3 regions of the Exiguobacterium sp. KKBO11 genome follow, and region 2 is predicted to be linked to each of the others. Evidence: riboswitches for the same ligand, from Rfam matches in the RefSeq annotation. Region 2 holds a riboswitch; each other region holds the start of a gene.

Evidence for each region. Region 2 has a riboswitch for thiamine pyrophosphate ahead of thiT (energy-coupled thiamine transporter ThiT). Riboswitches for the same ligand answer to the same signal wherever they lie in the genome.
Region 1: linked by a shared signal. The riboswitch ahead of thiD (bifunctional hydroxymethylpyrimidine kinase/phosphomethylpyrimidine kinase) and the one ahead of thiT (energy-coupled thiamine transporter ThiT) in region 2 are both predicted to bind thiamine pyrophosphate.
Region 3: linked by a shared signal. The riboswitch ahead of tenA (thiaminase II) and the one ahead of thiT (energy-coupled thiamine transporter ThiT) in region 2 are both predicted to bind thiamine pyrophosphate.

Annotation. Positions count from the first base shown of each region.
Region 1 covers NZ_LUCU01000055.1:118,522-121,653, reverse strand. The annotation lists gene AYO36_RS14690 (murein hydrolase activator EnvC family protein) at 1-888, shown strand, start outside; TPP riboswitch at 952-1,062, shown strand; gene thiD (bifunctional hydroxymethylpyrimidine kinase/phosphomethylpyrimidine kinase) at 1,178-1,981, shown strand; gene thiM (hydroxyethylthiazole kinase) at 1,962-2,729, shown strand; gene thiE (thiamine phosphate synthase) at 2,719-3,132, shown strand, end outside.
Region 2 covers NZ_LUCU01000011.1:880,292-883,423, forward strand. The annotation lists gene pknB (Stk1 family PASTA domain-containing Ser/Thr kinase) at 1-149, shown strand, start outside; gene rsgA (ribosome small subunit-dependent GTPase A) at 175-1,080, shown strand; gene rpe (ribulose-phosphate 3-epimerase) at 1,083-1,739, shown strand; TPP riboswitch at 1,762-1,871, shown strand; gene thiT (energy-coupled thiamine transporter ThiT) at 1,932-2,492, shown strand; gene AYO36_RS04580 (thiamine diphosphokinase) at 2,494-3,096, shown strand.
Region 3 covers NZ_LUCU01000022.1:492,745-495,876, reverse strand. The annotation lists gene AYO36_RS09570 (DUF1002 domain-containing protein) at 1-749, opposite strand, end outside; TPP riboswitch at 943-1,049, shown strand; gene tenA (thiaminase II) at 1,123-1,818, shown strand; gene AYO36_RS09560 (hypothetical protein) at 1,870-2,178, shown strand; gene AYO36_RS09555 (glycoside hydrolase family 3 protein) at 2,210-3,132, opposite strand, start outside.

The DNA.
Region 1 (3,132 bases), on a different contig from region 2:
GGATCGAAGGATTTAGGTGATTTATTCAGCCGTGTCATGGCGGGGAAAAAAATCGCTGAGCAAGACGATAAAATGATTTCGGATTACATCGCAACGCAACAAAAATTAGCAGAAGCAAAACAAGCGCTCGTTGAGAAAAAAGCGGAGCAAATGCAAGAAAAGAAAGTATTGCTTGAACAAAAGAAAGCGTTAAAGCTTCAAATGAAAGAACGTAGTGCCACGCTGAAGAAATTACGAAAAGGGAAGACCAAGTTCACGACAGAACTGTTAGACGCAAAAGAACTTCAAGCGACTCTCGAAGCGCAAGAACGTGCAATTGCGGCAGCGAAGGCAGCCGCTAAAGCAGCGGCTGAAAAAGCAGCAGCGGAGAAAGCGGCAGCCGAAAAAGCCGCTAAAGCGAATGCTCAAACAGCAAAACAAGTAGGTAAGAGTTCGGAGTCAACTGATTCTGTTGCCCCGCCCGTTGTTTCGAGTGGAGGGAAATTCGTTCGACCATCTTCTGGTGGAGTGTCGCAAGGATTCGGACCAGCAAGCGGCGCGAACGGTTATACGTTCCACAACGGTGTTGATTTCAGTGGTTCGGTCGGGTCTCCAATCGTCGCTGCAGCAGCTGGAACGGTCATTACAGCATCAGGTGGTGGACCTTACGGCAATCATGTCATGATTTCTCACTTCCTCGATGGACAAGTGTACACGACTGTCTACGCACATATGAGTTCATTATCGGTTCGTGCAGGACAAACGGTCTCTCAAGGTCAACAAGTCGGGACACTTGGTAGTACAGGGAATTCAACAGGACCACACTTACATTTCGAACTACATGTCGGAGGCTATCAATACAGTGCCTCTTCTCCTCTGAATGCAGTCAATCCATTGGCATATCTGTAATCAAAACGGGCTTCGGCTCGTTTTTTTTTCTTCTCTATGCTACAGTAAAGGCGAAACGAATACTTGAGCAACTAGGGGAGCTGGAGGAATCCGGCTGAGAGGAAAACCAATCTGTTTTCGACCCTATTACCTGAACTGGATAATACCAGCGTAGGAAAGTTGAGCCGAACGGATACCGGAATGCGTGTATAACGCTTTCGTATAGCGTCGACTGCTTTTTTACAGCGGTCGACGCTTTTTTTGTCGGTCACGACTCCCTTACATTGCTCGATGGGAAGGTGAAAAGAACATGAAACATGTACTGACGATTGCGGGATCCGACTCCGGTGGTGGGGCTGGGATTCAAGCAGATTTAAAAACATTTTCGGCTTTAGGCGTTTATGGAATGAGCGTCCTGACAGCCGTCACGGCGCAAAATACGTTGGGTGTTCAAGCGGTGGAAGAGTTATCCCCAGAAATCGTAGATGCCCAGTTAACGTCGATTTTTTCAGACATTCGTGTCGATGCGATTAAAATTGGAATGGTCTCGAATGCGCATACGATTCGTGTCATTGCTACACATCTCCGCAAACAGACAGTTCCGATCATATTAGATCCCGTCATGGTCGCTAAAGGTGGTCATGCCCTATTGCGGACGGAAGCTGAACAAGCATTGATTTCAGAACTTCTACCGCTTGCGACACTCGTCACACCGAATTTACCGGAAGCGGAGCGTTTAACAGGACGATCAGTGACCAATCTAGATGAAATGCGATTGGCGATGCATCAATTGGCTACACAGACAGGGGCAGTATTACTAAAAGGTGGACATCTCTCAGGAGCTGCGACGGATTTGTTGTTTGATGGGGAAGTGGAACACCGCTTCACATCGGAACGGTTAGACAATCAACATACTCATGGAACTGGTTGTACCTTATCTGCGGCGATTGCGGCGCGGATGGCGCTTGGAGAAGATTTAACAGATAGCGTAAGACAGGCAAAGAGCTATGTCACGGAGGCAATTCGTCATGGATTTGCTCTCGGACAAGGTATTGGACCGACACATCATTTTCACTCACTTTGGAGGGATACACATGTTTACGACCATTCTTGAACACAAACCACTCATTCACCATCTGACGAACACGGTTACGATCAACGACTGCGCGAACGTCACACTCGCTGTTGGAGCATCACCCGTTATGGCGGAAGACATTCGTGAAGTAGAAGAGATGATTAGACTCGCGCAAGCTCTTGTCTTAAACATTGGTACGATCGATGCAGACATGCAAGCAGCTCAACGACTCGCAGCACGTGAAGCGGGACGTTTGAATGTCCCGATCGTTCTTGATCCAGTTGGAGCAGGGGCAACGGCATTACGTACTGCCTTTTCTAAAGAACTCATTGATCTCGGGTGTACGGTCATTAAAGGAAATGCTTCTGAAATCAAGACGTTACTTGGGGAAGATGGGCGAACTAAGGGAGTCGATGCTGCGGGAGATGCAATGATGGATCGAGAAAGTATTCGTGCATTCGCTCGCAAACACCAATCTGTCCTCGTCGTGACAGGTCCGAACGACTACATCACAGATGGAACGCGCGAAATGGAATTACATGTAGGAACACCACGTCTGGGAGACATCACGGGTACAGGCTGCATGACGGCCTCCTTGATTGCGAGCTTCCTCGGTGCAGGATATACGGCATTTGAGGCGGCTGTCCACGGGACATTCGTCATGGGAAAAGCAGGAGAACAAGCAGCCTCCGCGCAAGGTCTTGGTGATTTTAAACGAGAGTTGTTCAATGCCATCAGCCTCATGACGGTGCAAGATCTGGTGGAGGTGACAGAACGTGTCAATTAATTACTCCATCTATGCAGTGACGGATCGTCGGTACCATCCTGGAGTCGCGATCGAGACGGTCGTTGAGGAAGCCATTTTAGGTGGTACAACGATCGTGCAATTACGGGAAAAAACAGCGCAAGGAAAGGAATTCTTCGATCAGGCAGTTCGGTTGAAAGCACTCACGGATCGACACGACATTCCTTTGATCATCAATGATCGGATTGATATCGCGTTACTCGTCGGAGCTGGTTTGCATATCGGACAAGAAGACATTCCTTTAACCGCAGCACGTCGCCTTTTACCAGATGCCGTGATTGGTGTGTCGGTAGCAACCGTTGCACAAGCGATTGAAGCAGAACGAGACGGAGCATCTTATTTAGGCGTAGGCTCTCTATTTGCGACGTCATCCAAAGCGGACGCT
Region 2 (3,132 bases):
TCATCGAGGAATCGATTGATCAAGATGAGACATTCGACGTGCCGGTGACGATTGATCCAGGAGAAGAAGGAAAAATTACGATCTATAAAGACGATACGGTGTATCGTTCAAAAACCATCACGTACAATCAAGCAAAAGACGCACAATGAATGTGATGAAAAAGGAGTGCATAGGATGACGGAACAACGCATCGAAGAGAATCGAGAAGGAACGATCATACGTCTGCAGGGTGGCTTTTATGATGTCATGACACCAGAAGGAGAGGTCCGTTCACGGGCAAGAGGGAATTTCCGAAAACGCGGCATCAGTCCAGTCGTCGGAGACGAGGTCGTTCTTCATATCGAAAGTGAGACAGGATATATTCTCGAAGTGAAGGAGCGGGACAACTTTTTAGTACGCCCTCCAGTCGCGAATATCGACCAGGCATTGCTCGTCGTCTCGGCGGCAGAACCTGATTTTTCAGCGCACTTGCTCGACCGATTTCTCGTTTTGATCGAAGCGAAGGAAATTCAACCCGTCATCCTATTGACGAAGATGGATTTGCTGGACGATGTTAAAGGACCGGCTGTCCGAGAGGCGATTGCCGCTTACCGGAAGATTGGGTATACGGTCATCGAGACATCAAGTGAGACGTTGGCAGGTATTGAGCAAGTCCGTCCGTTACTTGCTGGAAAAACGAGCGTTCTCGCCGGACAATCCGGTGTCGGGAAAAGTTCATTGCTCAATGCACTGGAACCCTCTCTTGATTTAGAAACAAGTGCGATCTCGAAATCACTCGGACGAGGACGTCATACGACGCGCCACGTCACATTGATGCCGCTTGCCGAAGGATTGATTGCCGATACGCCAGGTTTCTCGAACCTCGATTTTCCGTATGATATGGAAATCGAGGATGTACGGTGGAGTTTCCCTGAATTCGTGGCTGTACAAGATGATTGCAAATACCGAGGTTGCTTGCATTTGAATGAACCCGGTTGTGCCGTCAAGGAAGCCGTCGAAGCCCAAGAAATCATGTCCTCTCGTTATGAGAACTATGGTATGTTTATAGACGAAATCAAGAATCGAGCCCGGAGGTATTGAAGATGATTAAAATTGCACCATCTATCTTATCAGCAGATTTTGCGAATCTCGAACGCGATGTTAAAGCAGTCGAAGCAGCAGGCGCGGACTATATCCATTTTGATGTCATGGACGGTCAGTTCGTACCGAACATCTCATTTGGATTACCTGTGCTTAGCAGCTTACGTCAAAAGACGGATATGATTCTCGATGTCCATTTGATGATCGACCAGCCAGAACGTTTCGTCGAGGATTTCGTCAAAGCAGGGGCGGACATCGTGACGTTCCACGTCGAAGCGACGAATCATGTCCATCGTGTCTTGCAACAAATCAAAGCAGCGGGCGCAAAGGCAGGAGTCGTCTTGAATCCCCATACGCCATTATCAACGATTGAACACGTCCTTGAGGATGTCGATATGGTTTTATTGATGACGGTCAATCCGGGCTTCGGTGGACAAGCCTTCATCGAGCGTGTCATGCCGAAACTCGCAGCACTTGCGCAAATGAAAGCAGAGCGTGGTCTGACATTTGAAATCGAGATTGACGGTGGCGTCAATCCGGAAACGGCAAAGCTTTGCATCGATAACGGTGCGAACGTTCTCGTCGCAGGATCAGCAATCTACAATGCACCAGATTATGCGGAAGCGATCACTAGCATTCGTCAAGGGGCTGCCGTATAATAAGAACGAGAAAACGAAATATGATGACCGCAAGGGGTGTCGCTTGAAAAGCGGCTGAGAGGAGTCTTTTAGACTTTAACCCTTCGAACCTGTTCCGTTCAAACGGACGTAGGGATGTGGCGCACGCAGGCAGTACGGCGTTCGTCGTACTGCCTTTTTGCGTCCTCTCGTACAATGAAGGAGGAAAATAGCATGAAACGGTTACAAATGATGATGGAAATTGCCATCTTCGCCAGTCTCGGAGTCGTCTTTGATTTACTGATTCCATTCAAAATGCCACAAGGAGGCTCAATCAGCTTAGCGATGTTACCGATCTTCGTCATGGCATTTCGCCACGGTGTCGTCGGAGGGGTCGTCACGGGAGCGCTTGTCGGTACGATTCAATTGATGTTCGCTCCACAAGTCTTGACGATCGTTCAACCGATGCTTGACTATACGATTGCGTATGGTGTCGTCGGATTAAGTGGTCTGTTCGCGCGTCAAGTCAGACTAGCCGCGCGCAATGGACAAAAGAAAAGCTTGATGGCGTTCGTTCTCCTGGCGACGTTATTAGGCGCAGGACTCCGTTATATCTGTCATGTCATCAGTGGAATCGTCTTTTTTGCCGAGTATGCCGAAGGTCCAGTCGTACCGTATTCATTGATTTATAACGCGACATACATGGTACCGTCTTACGTTCTTTGTGGTGTCGTTGCGGGTCTTTTATTCACGACTGCGCCACGCTTACTCCGTTATTCGGCACGAGGCGTCTGAGATGCGGGCGATTCTCGTCTGTGCCGGTCCGCGAGAAGAAGCGCCGGATTTACTGACGTTTTGTCAGCCAGGTGACTTTATCGTCGGTGTCGACGGTGGTGTTCAGACGATTGAATCGTTTGGGCTGACATGCGACCTGACGATTGGTGATTTTGATTCTCTTGGTTATGTACCAGAAGGGGCAATCGTTCATCCGGCCGAGAAAGATGAAACGGATCTCGAACTGGCACTTCGTACAGTCTCAGAGAAGAAACAGTTTGAGGATACCTTCATTATCGGGGCGACAGGTGGGCGGCTCGACATGACCGTCCAAAATGTATATCTATTGAAGCGATACCCAGAGGCACGACTCGTGACGAAACGAGAAGAGGTACGATACTTGGCTGAGGGAACGTATGCAGTCGAAGCAGGGAGCTATCATTATCTTTCGTTCATTCCACTCGTACCATCGACTTTAAGCTTATCCGGAGTCAAATATCCACTTGATGCACATCCAGTACCGGTCGGAGGTTCCTTGACCGTCAGTAATGAATGGTGTGCGTCAGAAGCGAAGGTAGAGCTCCATCAAGGAGAACTATTGATGATGCGGACGCTTAAGGAATAGCACAATCATAGGAAAGAGGCCGTGGATGACTCCGCG
Region 3 (3,132 bases), on a different contig from region 2:
ATTTGTCCCCAGTTGATGTTCGCTTGCTCCATTTGATTGAATAGATTCGTCAACCGGTCCATTTGTGCGTCAGACAACTGGATATTGTTGTTTTGAATGACTTGGACGATCAGGTTTTCGATCTCGACTTTGGTTTCCGGTTTTTGATTGGCGATCTCAGCCTTGATCTCATTCATTAAGTCAGCGACTTTATCCGTGCCGACCGTTTTTCCGACGTCTGATGTGACCGATAATTCTTGCTGTGCTAAATCCTTGCGTTCGTCACTTAACTTAATTCCAGTCTCAGCGGAAGTTTGATCGTACGCTTTCATGATTCCTGTCAGTGCCGATGTCCCGGTCACCTTGTAGGGAGAAGTGATCGTGATATCGGCATCTTTGACACCCGCTGTGACGAGAGCGTTGAGATACATATCCTTTGTCACCCATGTGATGTTCTCCGTCGAGACGGAAAGTCCATCACCTTTTTCCGTCAGTTCGATCTTAGCCGACGAATACATGTTGCCACCTTTTTGCGACTGTGGAATGTTTTTCCCGAGATATTTTTCTTCGTCAGCAGAAGTGGCGATGATCGGTGTGATGCCTTCCGGTGCATTGAGACGGGAAAGCACCCATGCTTTATCCTTTGCGCCGAGCGACTCCCCGAGTGTGACGATCGTCTTATCGACGACTTGTTCGGCAGATGCGGCTGTCGGGAGTAATAGAGCAGAAGCGATAACGGCTGACGCCATGATTTTTGTTGGTGTATGCATAATGAAATCCTCCAATTGTAAGTAACAGAATGAATTATAGTATCAGGTACTAAAGTTAGTGTACGAGAACGAAAGAAGTTCGGAATCGGTCTGTAGATGGAGACGGCATCCGTCTTCTGACACTCCATAGTATAGCGAAAAGAGGACAACTTGACTTCCATTTTCAGCATGCTATAGTGGATGGGAATCGAATAATGACCACTAGGGGAGTCGGTAGACCGACTGAGACGAACGAAGACGTTCGGACCCTTTGAACCTGATTAAGTTCGTACTTACGGAGGGAAGTGGCGTCAAGTCTTGTTCTTCTTGCGCCATGCCCGTGTGTTTCGGGGTGGTGTTTTTTCGTTTCATACTAAACGAGGAGGATGAGATCATGACATTCACACAAGAAATCAAACAAGCGGCACAAGCGTATTGGGATAGTAGTTTTACGCACCCATTCGTACAAGGAATCGGGGAGGGGACGTTACCGCTCTCGAAATTTCGGCATTACGTCATGCAGGATGCCTATTACTTAAAACACTTTGCGAAGATTCAAGCGAAGGCAGCGTCAAAAGCAGACGACTTCGCGACGATCGCGACACTTGCCGAGCATGCTACTTCGACTTACGAGGCAGAGTTGAGCTTACATCAATCATTTTTTGAGCCGCTCGGTATTACGGAAGCAGATCTTGAAGCATTTGAACCGGCACCGACAACATATGCGTATGTCTCCCACATGCATCATGCGAGTGAAGGAACGCTCGGTGAGACGATTGCTGCCATCTTGCCATGTTACTGGTTGTATTATGAAGTCGGACAGCAATTACTGACGTGTACTCCGGAAGAAAAAATCTATCAGCAATGGATCGACACGTACAGCTCGGAATGGTTTGAAAAGGTCGTCTTTGAACAGATTGCACGGCTTGATGCACTGGCGGAACAAGCGAGCCCGACGGAACGCGAGCGGATGAAACGTCATTTCGTGACAAGTTGTTACTATGAGTTACTCTTCTGGCACATGGGGTGGACGGAAGAGACGTTCACGTCGGTCTACGAAAAGATTCCAGCACGCCCGGTATCTTCTTAAACCAGTAGATGGTAGAATTAGGAATACCATCTGGTGAAAGTAGGGATTGGAATGGAAATCATCGTGATCGCACTTGTGATTCTCGCGGCATATGTCGTGCAACAGGTGCTCGGAAAAGTGAAAGTGAGATTTGTTGGGTACATCATTCCCATATTGATGGTGGTGTACGGCACATATGCTACGATTCAGAATTTTCAGGTGTTGCTTCAGTTCGGTTTTACAATGGGGAGTTCCATCGCGACTATCCTAGTCGTCATCCTCTATGTTTCGTTGACTTATTCACTTCATCGTGTCTACAAGCGTTCGAAAGAAGAAGCCGAATATCCGTATCAATCGTTAAAAGACCGAGGCATCCTGTAAAGGAGCTTCGGTCTTTTGGTGTATCACGTCATCATTTTTTCCAGTTTTTAAAGCCGTCACCGAATTCGAGATGCAGTTGATCGGTAAAGACACCGTTCTGAAAGACCGGCACATCAACCGGTAAAGTGCCTTGCGGTTTGAACGTTCCGAAGATCGCTCGGATACCTGCAGGCAGGTTCGGTCCCGCTGATTTTAGATTGCCTGCTTCGGAGTCTGGACCGTTTGGATCGCCTTTGAAGCCATAGACGAGGACGTGTGCCGGTGCGTCCGGTTGAACGGCGACATCGTATGGGTTACGGAGACTGAGCAGGACGGATGGTGTATCCGTTTGTTTCGCATAGCGGAAGATCGAAGCCGGAATCGCTTGTTCTGGTGCAGTAGGTAGTAGTTTAGCACTCGTGTTGACGTTGGAACCGACGATGATGTAATCTGCTGCATCGAGTTGCGCCCGTAATGTCGGGTTTTGGTCGAGCGGTAGCGTAGTAGCCGAGTAATTCGCTGTCGTCACGTGCCAGTTCCGATTCTTCGGTAGGGAAGCGATCGTTTTTTTCATGCTGTCCGTTTGATCCGCCGCAGGAGCGATCACAAGAACATTTGCGTTCTTTTTCGGTTTGAATGGTAAGGTCCGCTGATCATTTTTCACGAGTGTGACCGCGGCTTCCGTCATCGCACGTTCTTTTGCTTTATGCTCGGGACTACCGACGATTTGGTTCGATTGCGCGATTTTTTCAGCTAGGGATGTCGTGTCAGTCGTACCGTTCCAAATTCCGCGTTCTGCTTTCAGTGTCAGAATCCGCTCAACCGATTGATCGATCCGTTCCTCTGAGAGGCGACCATCTTTGACTGCTGCGATCACATCCTTGAAAATCTGATCGAGCTTTGTGACATCTTGCTCGGAACGAAGGATCGTCGGCATGAGCGCGATGTCGACTCCAGCGTCAAACGTCTTTAAGA